4 regions of the Parabacteroides sp. CAG:2 genome follow, and region 2 is predicted to be linked to each of the others. Evidence: riboswitches for the same ligand, from Rfam matches in the RefSeq annotation. Region 2 holds a riboswitch; each other region holds the start of a gene.

Region 1 (3,217 bases), on a different contig from region 2:
ACGGACGTATATCTCGGTCTTACCACTGGAAGTCACGCCATGAAGCAGGCAGACCTCCTTCGTCTTGAAAGTCTCATGGATCTCTCCATAGGCTTTCTCTTGCGCCGGACTGAGCGGATTCGGCTCTTGCAAGCGGCAGACGGATACTTGCAAACGACCCACCTCTTTCTCGTAACTCTCCAAGATACCCCGTTTCAGCAGACCCTCCAATACCGCAGAGGTATAACCACTGCGTTCCAATAGCTCTTTCTTGGAAAGCTCCTTCGATAAAGCGGGATTCAAGGTATGGCTTAAATCCAAGAAGCTGACCAGCAGAAGCTCTTGCTTCTTCGCTCGTTTCAAATCCTCGAACACCGCCTGTAATTTCGTCTCATCCCGGTAAGCCTCGGCCAAACGGATAAACGCCTGTGTCTTGGGAACGAATCCTCGCTTTAGCTCCTCGCTCACCTCAACCGCCCCTTTCACCATCAAGGAAGAGACGATCGGGACAACATTTCGAAGACCGGTCTTCTTCTCCAACTCCGAGATCGTCAATTTCAAAACCCCGCTAAAAGCATCCAGTACCGCTTGCTCGTTCGGGCGCAAGGGGGCGGTGGCCTCGAAATCCTCATTATAAGTAACCGCCGTCTCGCTTTCCAACTTTAAGCCGGAAGGCAAGGCCGCCTTATACACGTCGCCCAGCTTACATATATAATAAGAAGATATCCATTTCCAGAAACGGAGTTGCGGACGGCGGAGCACCGGCGTGGCATCCAGCAAAGCGTAGATCTCCTTCGTCTCAAAATCGGATACCGGTTCCCGGTCGTGTACCTCCATGACGATGGCCGTATAATATCGTTTCTTCCCGAAATGCACGATCACCCGGCAACCGGGAGTCACGGCGCTTTTCAGATCTTCGGGTATCCGATAGGTATAGCTATTCTCCAAAGGAAGGGGAAGTATGACGTCCGCGTATTTCATTCAAACAGGTGTTTCATTACGAGCCCAAAAATAACAAAAAAGGCCGGACTTCTAAAGCCCAGCCTCTCTCATTTTATTTTCACCTATTTAGAACAAGATCGCTGCCGTGATAGACCATCCACGGTTCTTTCCGGCACCGTCGGAGAGGTTCACCTTCTCAATACTATAGTTATCAGTCAGTCCCAGACCATAATTGAAACCCACCTGCAAGTGACTGATCAGTTCCACGCCGGCACCGAAGTTAAGACCTGCGCTGAAATTCTTCGCCTTCACCTGATCCGCTACGGAACCCGGGATATCCCAAAACTTATCACCGCCTACACGGAAACCGATATACGGACCGGCTGCCAGATACGCCTTGACGATCGGTAAGCCGAATTTCCATTTCAAGTTGACCGGAACATCGATATAATCCGTCTTCATCGAAGTCTTCACCCCGCCAGCCGAGGTCGTTTCCAAACCCTTTTGCGAATACAACACTGCCGCATCGATCCCGACACCCACCAACGGTAAGGTCGTCTCGATCATCGGACCCACTTGGAAGCCGGTGACGTTATCCGCTTTCAACACGTCCGAGTTGAAATGAACAGACGATATATTCACACCTCCCTTGATACCGAATTTAAGCTGAGCGTTCGCCGGAAGCGCCATCAACGCTAGCAAGGCAACCATAACAAGTCCCACAATTTTCTTCATATTCATACTTCTTTTGTTAATTACTCGTTGCAAATAAACGCACTTTTCTAATAATAAACAAATATTCTCTATAGAGTGTTCACGGAATACCCCAGTCCTTTAAACGCAAAGAAAGCATGCATCTTACACACGGAGCTCATCCCGTCGGTCAGATTCATGCTTCTTTCCCTAATTATTATGGCAAAATAATTATCCGAAACCATGAGACGACTTGATAAGAAAACCTTGGATAAAGAATAGTAAAAACCGGATACGGTTCTTGCGTTCTCTTCCGGCCTTTCCTCGAAGCCGTCGAAAATATACACGCCTTGCAGGTCTTCTGACTTACTTCCGGTCTTAAGCGCCTTCCCATTCACTTGAATGAACAGTGGCAACAGTATTGCTCAACCCGTTTATGAAGCTTACAGCAGCGGGACTGTCCGGGATTCTCACCCGATTCCCTTTTAATCCCTATCCGGCGATTGCCGAAAGGGAACAAAGCATGTAGCAAAGATACATAAAGTTTTGATGTAGCCTAACACTTTCCACAAAAAATATCCTTATATTCCCGGTTCCTGATATAGCATAAAGCCGCCCCGATAGCCGTGCGATACTCGGCATACTCCGGTATCTTGAAATGGACATCGCACATCTCCTCCAGACGGGGGAAAATATCCGGGCATTGTGGCAAGCGAGTCAAGTTACCGATCAATACGATATTCTTGATATCGCCATTTAACGAGGCGAAAACAGCTCCTTGCCCGATGGTCTGCAAGACCATATGAACGATACCGAGAGCGATATCCTCAACCTTAGCGTTCGCGTCCGCTTTTCCGAAAATAGAGGCTGTCACGTCCAGCGGCAGGCCGGGTAGCGGATGTGGCGTAATATCCCGGATATGCAAGTCGATATCATTCAGGGAACCATGCTCAGCCAAAGACGCTATTTGGTGAAAGTCATGCGTTTTCAATAATAGCTTAGACAAGCCGAGGATGGTTCCGCCACCGATACCCAATCCCCCGATATGCTCGACCGTGGAGCCTTGTACCTTGACAAAAGAGGTACCCGTTCCCATGCTGACCACCAACAGGCTATCCAGTCCCGTATTATACTGCGCCCCTAGCCCATTTGCGAGGAACTCATCCGTCTTCGCGGTTGGTAAGCCATATAAAGGTTGATCGATATAGGCGCTACCTACACCCGTCAAGATCACTTTCTCTATATTCGAGAGCGAGATGTTATTATCATAAATATATTTACCGAAGGCCCCGAATAAAGAGGTTACCGGATCGGTAGCTTTCACGAACATCGGGTTCTTGATCTTCTTATCCTCCACGCCGACGATCTTGGTCGTGCTACCTCCCACATCTATACCTATAACGATTCCCATGATTCTTTCCCTTTTTAATTGAATAATCGCTACAAAAGTACATAAACCCGCATATAATACTAAAAAAGGCCGGACAAAATCAATTGTCCAGCCTCTCTTTATTTAAAAACCGTAAGGTCTAAACTCCATTTATTCGCCTAACAAGATCTCAAGGATCTGGCAAGCTGCCTTCGATACGGAAGTACCCGGGCC
Region 2 (3,217 bases):
TAATGTATAAAAATTAATTACGCAGTTTACATCTCCAGTGCAATCGATCCAATGATTCCCCAAAATCCCGGAAGAATCTATTCCTTATTTTTGTCTGGCAGGTTTCCTGACTAACCCGGAAAGCGACCTTCCCATCTTTAAAAAAGACAGTGGCATGAAGAAACTTTCCTCCTTATGGGTTTTACAGTAGCGGGCTCTGTTCCGGAATCTAACCGAAATTCCCTTTTATAGACTTGCGGAATGCAACATCTATCACCAAAACGTCACAAAAGTATAGTATTGATAGGGCTTTTTTTAATGAAATATGTTAAATATATTGAACGTGTTAAACAATTTGGCATATCCTTATGCGATAGTTTTTCCCGGACTAATCTTTATGGAAAAGTTTTTTCACCATTCAATGAACTTCCCTCTTTCCCGGCGCTTTTCCAGTTCCTCTTGTAAATGTCGTTGGCGATCTTTGGCGATGTAACGACGGGCGAAGATGTTCGGGACAGCTACACCGAGTGAGATACAAAGAATGATGAGTGCGGAATTGATCCCGTTGAAGAATGCGTTTGTGACCTCACCGATTACTCCATGCAGATTAATGAACGCTAATAAAGAACGATACATCAAGACTCCCGGGATCATGGGGATAACCGATGGGATGGTCAGCACATGATTGGGAACGTGGCACCAATGGACGGCTTTGACGGCAAGCACGCTGACTACGAAACTTCCCATGAACGAGCCGATTACGGGACCATATCCCAACTCGAAGTTTACGAAGTTACGGGTACATACGGCGATGATACCTCCTACGGCCACTACCCATAATAGCCGACGCTGGATGTTGAATATCATGGAGAAACCCATGGCCGAAATTGCTGCCGCTATTGCGTATATGTAGTACGGATCATGTGGAACCATACTCAATTCACTGAACTTATGATCTATCTCGACATCATTCATGACAAGTACCCGCATGGCGAACGCGATGCCGAAGGTCATGGCGGCTACCATCATGACCGTATTGGAGGCTCGGGTGATGCCGACCAGCAAATGATTGTCTAGCATATCATCCACGAAGTTGATCAAGGGTACGCCCGGCACGATAAACAAGGCGCAGGCTAATAATGGATGATAAGGTGTGTCGGATAGCCCGGAGAAGGAGGACGCATATGCCAAGCAGGTGGATACGAAAGCGGCCGCGGCGATACTCATATATACGTTAAGTCCAGCTTCGACACAGCGGGCCCGTACCCTAAACCCGACGAAAGCGCAAATGGAAGCGAATAGGAATGCCATCCAGTCGCATCCAAATAGCTTACAGAATCCTCCGCATGCGAATCCCGCTCCGATGGCTACGATATAAGGGGTATAATTCCGGGGTTGGTGAACGATCTTCTCCAGTTCTTCCTCATATTTATCCAAGGAATAATCTTGCTCGATCGCCCGCCATGAAAGCTTGCTTACCTGTGAGATTGCCGTCATATTGATTCCGTGCTTCTCGCATTTCTGGAATTTGGAGAAGGAATTTCGCTCATCGCTTACGTTCACCATGATCATGGTCCATCGGATATCGATATGCAGTTTCTCCTCGGGGATACCCATAAAGGCGGCAACTCGTTTCATGTTTCGCTCGATACGATTCGTGTCGGCGGCACTTTCCATCAACAATTTTCCCGTACGGAGCAAAAGATCCAATTTGCGCCGTAACAACAATACTTCCTTGTCTGTCATCATTTCTTTTAATTCTTATGTTGTACTCTATATCCTAGTCCACGAGGATATGAATCTTAAATGAATGGCAGGTCTTCTGACTAGCTCCCATCCTAATGCCTTCCCGACTACCTTGAGCCAGTGGCGAAAGTAGTATTAGAATGTTAAAGGAGTTTCACAGCAGCGGGACTGTTCCGGATTCTCACCGGATTCCCTTTTAATCCGTATGCCCGAATAGGCATTACGAAACCAATTCGGGCACAAAGGTAAGGAATTTTTTTTATTTCTTAATCATCCTTACGGTCTCTGTCTTCCCTCCGGTTATGATACGGATGAAATAGAGGCCTTGGGATAGATCGCTTACGTTGATGGATTCTCCGGGATTGATCGTGGATTTCCGGACCATTGTTCCGCGAGATGTATAGATCTCTATCTCCGCCGGGGTATCGATATTGATTTGTATCGAGTTAACCGCCGGGTTCGGATAGATTTTCAAGGTCGGCTGCGATAGCTCTTCTATGCTTGTCGGTGCTTCTTCGGTTGTTACGACCATGTTCTTGGTGACGATCTTTCCGTTCGAGTTGAAGCGGACGGTTATTGTAGCCTCCTGATATTCCTTGATATCTGAGGTTGTACTGATAATTAAGGAGTCATTACGAACGATCGCGTTAATCGGGCTGGAGGGAGTAACGGATGAGACTGATTTTACGATGGCGGCATCCATATTGTCCTCATCGGTCACCATATTGCCTAAAGCGAGTTTATAGACCGGCTTTTCCTCGGTTAATACGATAGAGGAAGGGAAATCGGAAGATATTACCGGTGCGGCGTTATCCGGGAAAACCGGGATAGCGGGGAACCAATAGTTTACGATCATCGAATATTCTTGTACCACTTCGCCTTTGTTATTTATACGAGCTAACATGTGCGTAGGATCTTGGAATTCATGATACAAGAAGGTGTATAGCTCGTCGGTTTTTGGGTTAAGGCGAAATCCGGTTCCGTACAAGCGCCAATCCCAGTCCAGTTTCCTAAGGTCGATCAATTGGAAGAATTGCTTCTTGTCGATATCATATCCGCAGATTTGGTAGCCGGTGAACCAGCTTCCTTCTTTGGGCTGTCCGTTCCAATAGATTTTATTTTCCTTGGCACTGGCGCAGAAACCGTCGGCGGTCCATGCGTACCAAGAGTTCGGAACGACACCGATGGTCTCGCTTAACGGGATCTTTACCGTGTCCACCTTAAAGGTATAGGGGTTCAAGTTTAGCATATATTCCAAGGCGGAACCATCCCCGGCCGTATTCTGGGTCATGCTGATCCAGAGCGTACCATCCTTGGATTGAACGATAGAGCCGAAACCTCGTTGAATCTCCTTCTCTTGCCCTTTTACGGTCTCTTTCTCGATCGGGGCGGCGATGGTACGGATAATTTTATCGGTTTTCGGGTCTATTATCAATAAACCATATTGTTGATGGACGGCAAAGACAAGGTCGTTGGCACGTACCATGGTACC
Region 3 (3,217 bases), on a different contig from region 2:
CGTCTATCATCATGATAGAATGATCGAAACCACGGATCGACAATTGTTGAAATGCGCCATAAGATGTCTGGAATCGTACGCCCGGCATAAAGCGTACCGCATCTTGGATATTACGGATACCTCGCAACTCCAGACTACTCGCCGTAATGCTATTAATTGAAATAGGAAGATATTTCATAGGTACGTCCAACTTCGTGATTTGTGGACGTGGCTTGCGTGCGGCGGTCGCTACGACTTCTTGAATATTGAATGTCGTATCGGCGAAATTCGTGTACTCATTCTTGTGTTGTGCCTGCATCGTACTGATACATAAGGCTGTCAACGGTAAGATTGTCAAAACTCTTTTCATATATTTAGCATTATAACTGTTTATTGTATGCATGTGAAATCCCTTTCGAAAGAAATTCCATTTTCCTTCGAATGAAAATTTAGTTTCTTTCGGAAGGAATTACTTTTTCTTCCGAAAGGAATAAAACATAGATTTGGAGAACTTTTTTAGTCCTTCTCTACCGCATAAGCTTTCTTCTTATCAACGATATCGATCATCTTATGTTTAGCCATGAAACGGGCATGTTCGATGAAGATCTTCTGAATATCCGGATTCTGTCCCAGACCTTCCATAAATACGCTTACCTCGTAGCCTTTCTTTTCCAGTTCCTCTTTCCAATCACCGGCGATATCGTTTTTCGCATGGTCTCCGGCGACAAACATAAATGGCATCAACAAGACTTTCTTCGTTCCATTGGCCTTTACTTGGGCTACCATCGTATCAAAAGTAGGATAGCCCTCGATGGTTCCTACGGAATAATCCTTGAATCCCTTCTCCTTCAACATATAATCCAACATGGCATATTGAGCCGTCGCCGGAGTATAAGTGCCATGGCCTACCAATAAAGTAGCGCCTTCTTTCGCCCCATTTTTTGTGATAGCGACGATTACCGCCTCATAATCCTCCGGTGTATACAATAAAGGATTACCGATACGAATCTCCTTGAAAGAAGATTTCATGGTGGCAACATCCTTACGTAAGGATTCCATCTCGATACCTTCGATTATATTCGTGGATTGGATCAAGACATGTGTATAACCATCAGTCTTTAATTTTTCCAAGGCCTCGATCGGGTTCAGTTTCTCTACGCCACGAGCTTTTAAGCGGCGCATTACAATGCGAGAAGTCCATGCCTCACGCAACTCAACATCTTTGAAAGCTTCTTTCGCTTTTTGATTGATCGCGTCGATTGTCAAGGCACGGGTATCATCATGGGTTGTTCCAAAATGTACCATCAATAAAGCGGCCTTATCGCCCGGTTGTAAAGAGGCGAATAAATCGGATGCTACAAAATTCTCGCCATCGTGCGCACGACAAACTAGGCTGATGACCAGCAGGAAGAAAGATAGTAAGTGTTTCCTCATCATATGAATATATTAATAATTAGATTACATATCAATCCCACGGAGACAACGTATTATTCCGTCTCCAACATCTTTTGGATATAGGTGATATTTCTATCCTCTTAATTGCTCCTGACCCCGGGAGGAATTAATCATTACTTCGCTTGGCAGGTTTCCTGACTGGCTCGGAAAGCAACCTTCCCATCTTTCTTAAGACAGTGGCATAGCAGAACGCTTTCCTTTTCAAGAGCTTCACAGTAGCGGGCACTGTTCCGGATTCTAACCGGATTCCCTTTTATAGAGTTGTCGGTAGACAAACTCTATCACCTAAGCGGTCGCAAATTTATATAAATAATCCCGAAAAGTAACAACATCTTTCAAAGAATCCCTGTTTCAATAGCATCTTTTTTGTTTAACATCAAATAAATAGATATGGAATGGATAACTAATTTACTTCAACATTATCCGGAGCTAGCTATTTTCATAACCTTAGCTCTCGGTTTCTGGATTGGCAAGTTTAAGATAAAGAAGTTCACGCTGGGAACGGTTACCAGCGTATTATTGGTCGGTGTATTGATCGGGCAATTGAAAATCGATATAAGCGGACCGTTAAAGTCCGTCTTTTTCTTGATGTTCCTCTTCGCTGTAGGATATAGCGTTGGGCCACAGTTCTTCCGGGGATTGAAAAAGGAAGGTCTTCCTCAAATGCTTTTCGCCGCCGTCATGTGTATATTTTGTTTGATCGCTCCTTTTTTGTTAGCGAAACTTATGGGATATAACGCAGGCGAGGCCGCAGGATTATTGGCGGGCTCCCAGACGATGTCGGCAGTATTAGGAGTTGCCGAAGATACGATCGGACAGATGAATATTAGCGATACGGATAAAAGCGCTATGGTAAATGTAATGCCCGTGGCCTATGCGGTAACTTATATTTTCGGTACGGCAGGATCCGCATGGTTAGTGAGTGATATCGGGCCACGTCTTTTAGGAGGACTCGACTACGTGAAAAAAGCCTGTAAAGAGCTAGAGGCTAAAATGGGAAATAACGACGAGAGCGAGCAACCGGGCTTTATGCCTGCCGCCCGTCCGGTAACTTTCCGGGCCTATAAGATTAGTAATGAATGGTTCAAGGATGGCAAAAGCGTAAAGCAGTTGGAGGTGTATTTAGACCAATTGGGACGGCATTTGTTCGTGGAGCGTGTCCGTATTAATAATGTAGTAACCAATGTTAAACCGGATTTGGTTTTACATACCGGAAATGAGGTTGTCCTAAGCGGTCGCCGGGAATTCGTGATCGGAGAGGAGAACTGGATTGGCGACGAGGTCAATGACATTGAATTGCTCGATTTTCCGGCAGAGACGTTACCCGTACTAGTGATCCATAAGGAATACGTGGGGAAAAAGATCTGCTATTTACGCAATCAATCGTTTATGCATGGTGTTAGCATCAAGTCCGTAAGGCGTGCGGGTATCAATATCCCGGTCTTGGCCGCTACGGTGATAGATTCCGGTGATATGTTGGAATTGGTGGGTATGAAATCAGAGGTAAATAAAGCGGCTACGACTTTAGGATATCCCGATCGCCCAACCAATCAGACCGATTTGATTTTCGTGGGTATCGGTATTTTCTTAGGGGGAATTTTAGGTTCGCTCGCGATTCATTTCGGAGGTGTCCCGATCAGCCTGAGTACGAGTGGCGGCGCTTTGATAGCCGGACTCGTCTTTGGATGGCTTCGTTCCAAGCATCCGACCTTCGGGCGTATTCCAGAGCCTTCCGTCTGGATATTAAATAATTTGGGACTGAATATGTTTATCGCCGTAGTCG
Region 4 (3,217 bases), on a different contig from region 2:
TACTCTGTTCTATATAAGAATCAATCCTGTTCCGATCTATATTTTGCGGCAATGCATAACGATCACCAACCGCAGTCAGTATATAAGAGACATTTACCCATGGATTTTCCAAGGTTACGGAAACCGTGCCAGAATGACGAGGTGTATAAGGAATCTGATCCTTATAATTCTTAGCTTCCGGATCTGTCACATCAACCGCGTATTGAAAAGAATAAGTGGAAGCCAAAAGCAAGCTCATTCGTAAGGGCAATCGGAATTGTGTAGATAAATTTACATCTACCCCTTTAATATCCACTTCGCCCATATTCATCATCTTCCAAACATACATGGTAGGTAAAGCCACGATCTTATCTTTCACCGTATTATAATATCCATCCGCCGAAATACTGAAATGCCGCAGCCAATCCCCACAGGAAGAACTCCATGTTACCCCTACATTATATTGGGAAGTTTCTTCCGGTTTCAAATTTGTATTTCCCATACGGAGGTAATACAAGTCCGTAAATGTAGGAACCCGGAATATATCTTTGTAAGAGGCACGTATCCGCAAAGTACTTTCCGAGAATGGCCGCCAAGACAAACTTACAGCCGGGGATAAACGCCTCTTATCATCCGGTTTTTCCCCTTGCTCCACTTTATCAGTGATATATGTTCCCAATAAACTAGCGGTAGCCGTGAATCGACTGTTCTTATATTGCACCGCTAGTACTGATTGAGAGGCCATTCGCTTTGGATTAGGGCCGTTCACAAAATTATTGTCCAGCATAGAGCGAGTTAAATCCGTAGTCAACGTCGCCGATACATACTTTATAGGAGTATACAGCAAACCTACAGAGCCATAATACTCATTCTGTGTATTCAAATCGACTTGTTCGCCCGCAGCATATTTATCATTTATATCTAAATAACGAGTAAAAGCATAATTATACTTAGCCATGGCCCGTAGCGTAAATTTCTCATTAAGAACATTCTTATACCCCGATTGCACGAAAAAGTTATTATCCCATAATCGTTCAGAAGTGTTCTTGTTATATAAATTAACAGAACCGGGAAGCCCCCGCTCCGAATCAAAATAGTACGCCTTAAAGGAAAGTTCGCCTCCCCTTCCAAAATCGCCGAATAGATTACCTTCCAAATGGTAAGCATGGATATCGCTATTTCTACGCTTCTCTCTCGTCTCCAATTCCCCATTAATCAATGTATAGGGATATTGCCCATCCGCACGCACGAAATCACCATGTAAGGATGCGCTCCAACGCTTTCCTAATTTTTGATCATAATGCAGCACGGGATTAAAAAGCCCGAAGGAACCTCCCTTAACCTTAAGATAAGTATGAAACGATTTGTCTTTAAACGTGGGCTTTCCGGTTTGTATATTCAAGGCTCCTGCCGAGGCATACACCCTTGCCGTTTGGAAGATGTCATCCGATTGTCCGATCGATAAGGAAACCATCTCCACGTTATCCAACGAGAAACGGCTGATATCGACTTGCCCGCTTTGCGCATCCGTAATCGTCACCCCATCGTAACTGACGGCGGTATGCTTCGCTCCCAAGCTACGTACCGAGACCGTTTTCAATCCTCCGATCCCCCCATAATCCTGTACTGTAACTCCCGAGAAGCGTTTCACGGCCTCGGATAGGTCTTGTACTCCCAAGCGATCGATTCCCGCCCGGTCCATAATTTGCAAAGGCGTACCTTCACGGGTGACCGACGGACGTACCTTCTCCACTACTTCCACCCCGGAAAGCTCGTGATAGGCCGTCGTATCGATCTGTTGACCGAAAGCGACACCCAAAGAAAATAACCATACGCTAAAAACGCACAGACATCTTATAAGATATAAATCTCGCATAATAATTCTTAGGTTTACCAACGTCTTCACCCGAAACGTCGCATAACAAAATCATGGCAGGTTTTCTGGCTCGTCCACCCTCTGTCGGCTACCTTCCCGCCTATCCGATAGGCAGTGGCAACAAGATTTGCCGGGGCTCCAAGGACTTACAGCTACGGGTACAGCTCCGGACTCGCACCGGATTCCCTTTTACTGATTATTATCGGAATCGATAACATCTACACCTTGATTGGCCGCAAAGATACATGTTTACTTTTTGATTAGCAACAAAAAAGCCCCCCGGCGAATCACTTCGGCGGAAGGCTAGGGAGTTTACACTTTTCTAAACATTACTAACAACAAAATATTTATTCTATGTATAAAAGAATAATATCATTAACTGTGCGGTCAACACACGCAAAAACATGGTCAATGGATAAACCGTCGCATATCCAACCGCCGGCGCATCATTTCCTGCCGCCATATTGGAATAGGCTAACGCAGGAGGATCGGTCGTACTTCCCGCAATCAATCCCATCAACGTAAAATAATTCAGTTTATAAAAATACCTTCCCACACAACCGATAATCAGTAGAGGCAATAACGTTATTATAAAACCATAACCGATCCAAGCTACACCACCCTTATTGACTATCGTATCGACAAAACCTTCACCCGCACTCAATCCCACGCAGGCGAGAAACAACGTGATTCCTAATTCCCTCAATAGTAAATTAGAACTTTGCGTGGTATAAGTAACCAATTTATAACGATAACCGAACCGGCTTATCAATATCGCAACGATCAACGGACCTCCCGCTAATCCTAATTTCACCGGTTGAGGAATACCCGGAAAACTAATAGGAAGACTTCCCACGATAATACCCAAAACTATACCAACAAAAATAGTCACCAAATTAGGTTCATTCAAGCGTTTCATTGAATTACCCAGCGTCTCGGCAACTTTCTCCACCGCCAATTCACTACCGACCACTGTCACCCGGTCGCCTATTTGCAAGACCAGATTAGGAGTAGCTACCAACTCCAGCCCCGCACGATTGATCCGAGTCACGTTAATTCCATGTAAACGGCGTAACTGCAAAGCCCCTAATTGCTTACCGTTGATTTCAGACCGGGTAACCAAAATACGCCGGCTGATAAACTGGCTTTCCGCCGGAATCCATTGCTTACGATCCATCTGTATTTCTTGACCGATAAAAGTCTTTATCGCCTCCACGTCATGCTCTGCGGTAATAACAAAAATCTTATCATCCCCATTCAATACCGTGTTCCCCGCCACGATCTCTATCCGATTCGTATCGTTACGTAAAATACGGGAAATAACAAATTCACGGTGTTCCAACAATTTAGATAGCTCACTTA

What was found. A riboswitch is a leader RNA that binds a small molecule or an ion and turns the genes downstream of it on or off. The one in region 2 is predicted to bind cobalamin.
Region 1: another riboswitch for cobalamin. It lies ahead of QVP94_RS00660 (porin family protein); the one in region 2 lies ahead of QVP94_RS00010 (threonine/serine exporter family protein).
Region 3: another riboswitch for cobalamin. It lies ahead of QVP94_RS11685 (sirohydrochlorin cobaltochelatase); the one in region 2 lies ahead of QVP94_RS00010 (threonine/serine exporter family protein).
Region 4: another riboswitch for cobalamin. It lies ahead of QVP94_RS10025 (TonB-dependent receptor plug domain-containing protein); the one in region 2 lies ahead of QVP94_RS00010 (threonine/serine exporter family protein).

The regions. Positions count from the first base shown of each region.
Region 1 is NZ_FR885254.1:3,515-6,731, forward strand. Features, by position in the region: gene priA (replication restart helicase PriA) at 1-960, opposite strand, end outside; gene QVP94_RS00660 (porin family protein) at 1,048-1,656, opposite strand; cobalamin riboswitch at 1,949-2,151, opposite strand; gene coaW (type II pantothenate kinase) at 2,171-3,025, opposite strand; gene scpA (methylmalonyl-CoA mutase) at 3,155-3,217, opposite strand, start outside.
Region 2 is NZ_FR885248.1:653-3,869, forward strand. Features, by position in the region: partial or broken gene QVP94_RS00005 (TonB-dependent receptor plug domain-containing protein) at 1-1, opposite strand, end outside; cobalamin riboswitch at 80-275, opposite strand; gene QVP94_RS00010 (threonine/serine exporter family protein) at 391-1,728, opposite strand; cobalamin riboswitch at 1,775-1,973, opposite strand; gene QVP94_RS00015 (DUF5074 domain-containing protein) at 1,985-3,217, opposite strand, start outside.
Region 3 is NZ_FR885305.1:68,446-71,662, reverse strand. Features, by position in the region: gene QVP94_RS11690 (TonB-dependent receptor) at 1-349, opposite strand, end outside; gene QVP94_RS11685 (sirohydrochlorin cobaltochelatase) at 496-1,413, opposite strand; cobalamin riboswitch at 1,542-1,739, opposite strand; gene aspT (aspartate-alanine antiporter) at 1,825-3,217, shown strand, end outside.
Region 4 is NZ_FR885297.1:111,097-114,313, forward strand. Features, by position in the region: gene QVP94_RS10025 (TonB-dependent receptor plug domain-containing protein) at 1-1,855, opposite strand, end outside; cobalamin riboswitch at 1,894-2,098, opposite strand; gene QVP94_RS10030 (putative transporter) at 2,208-3,217, opposite strand, start outside.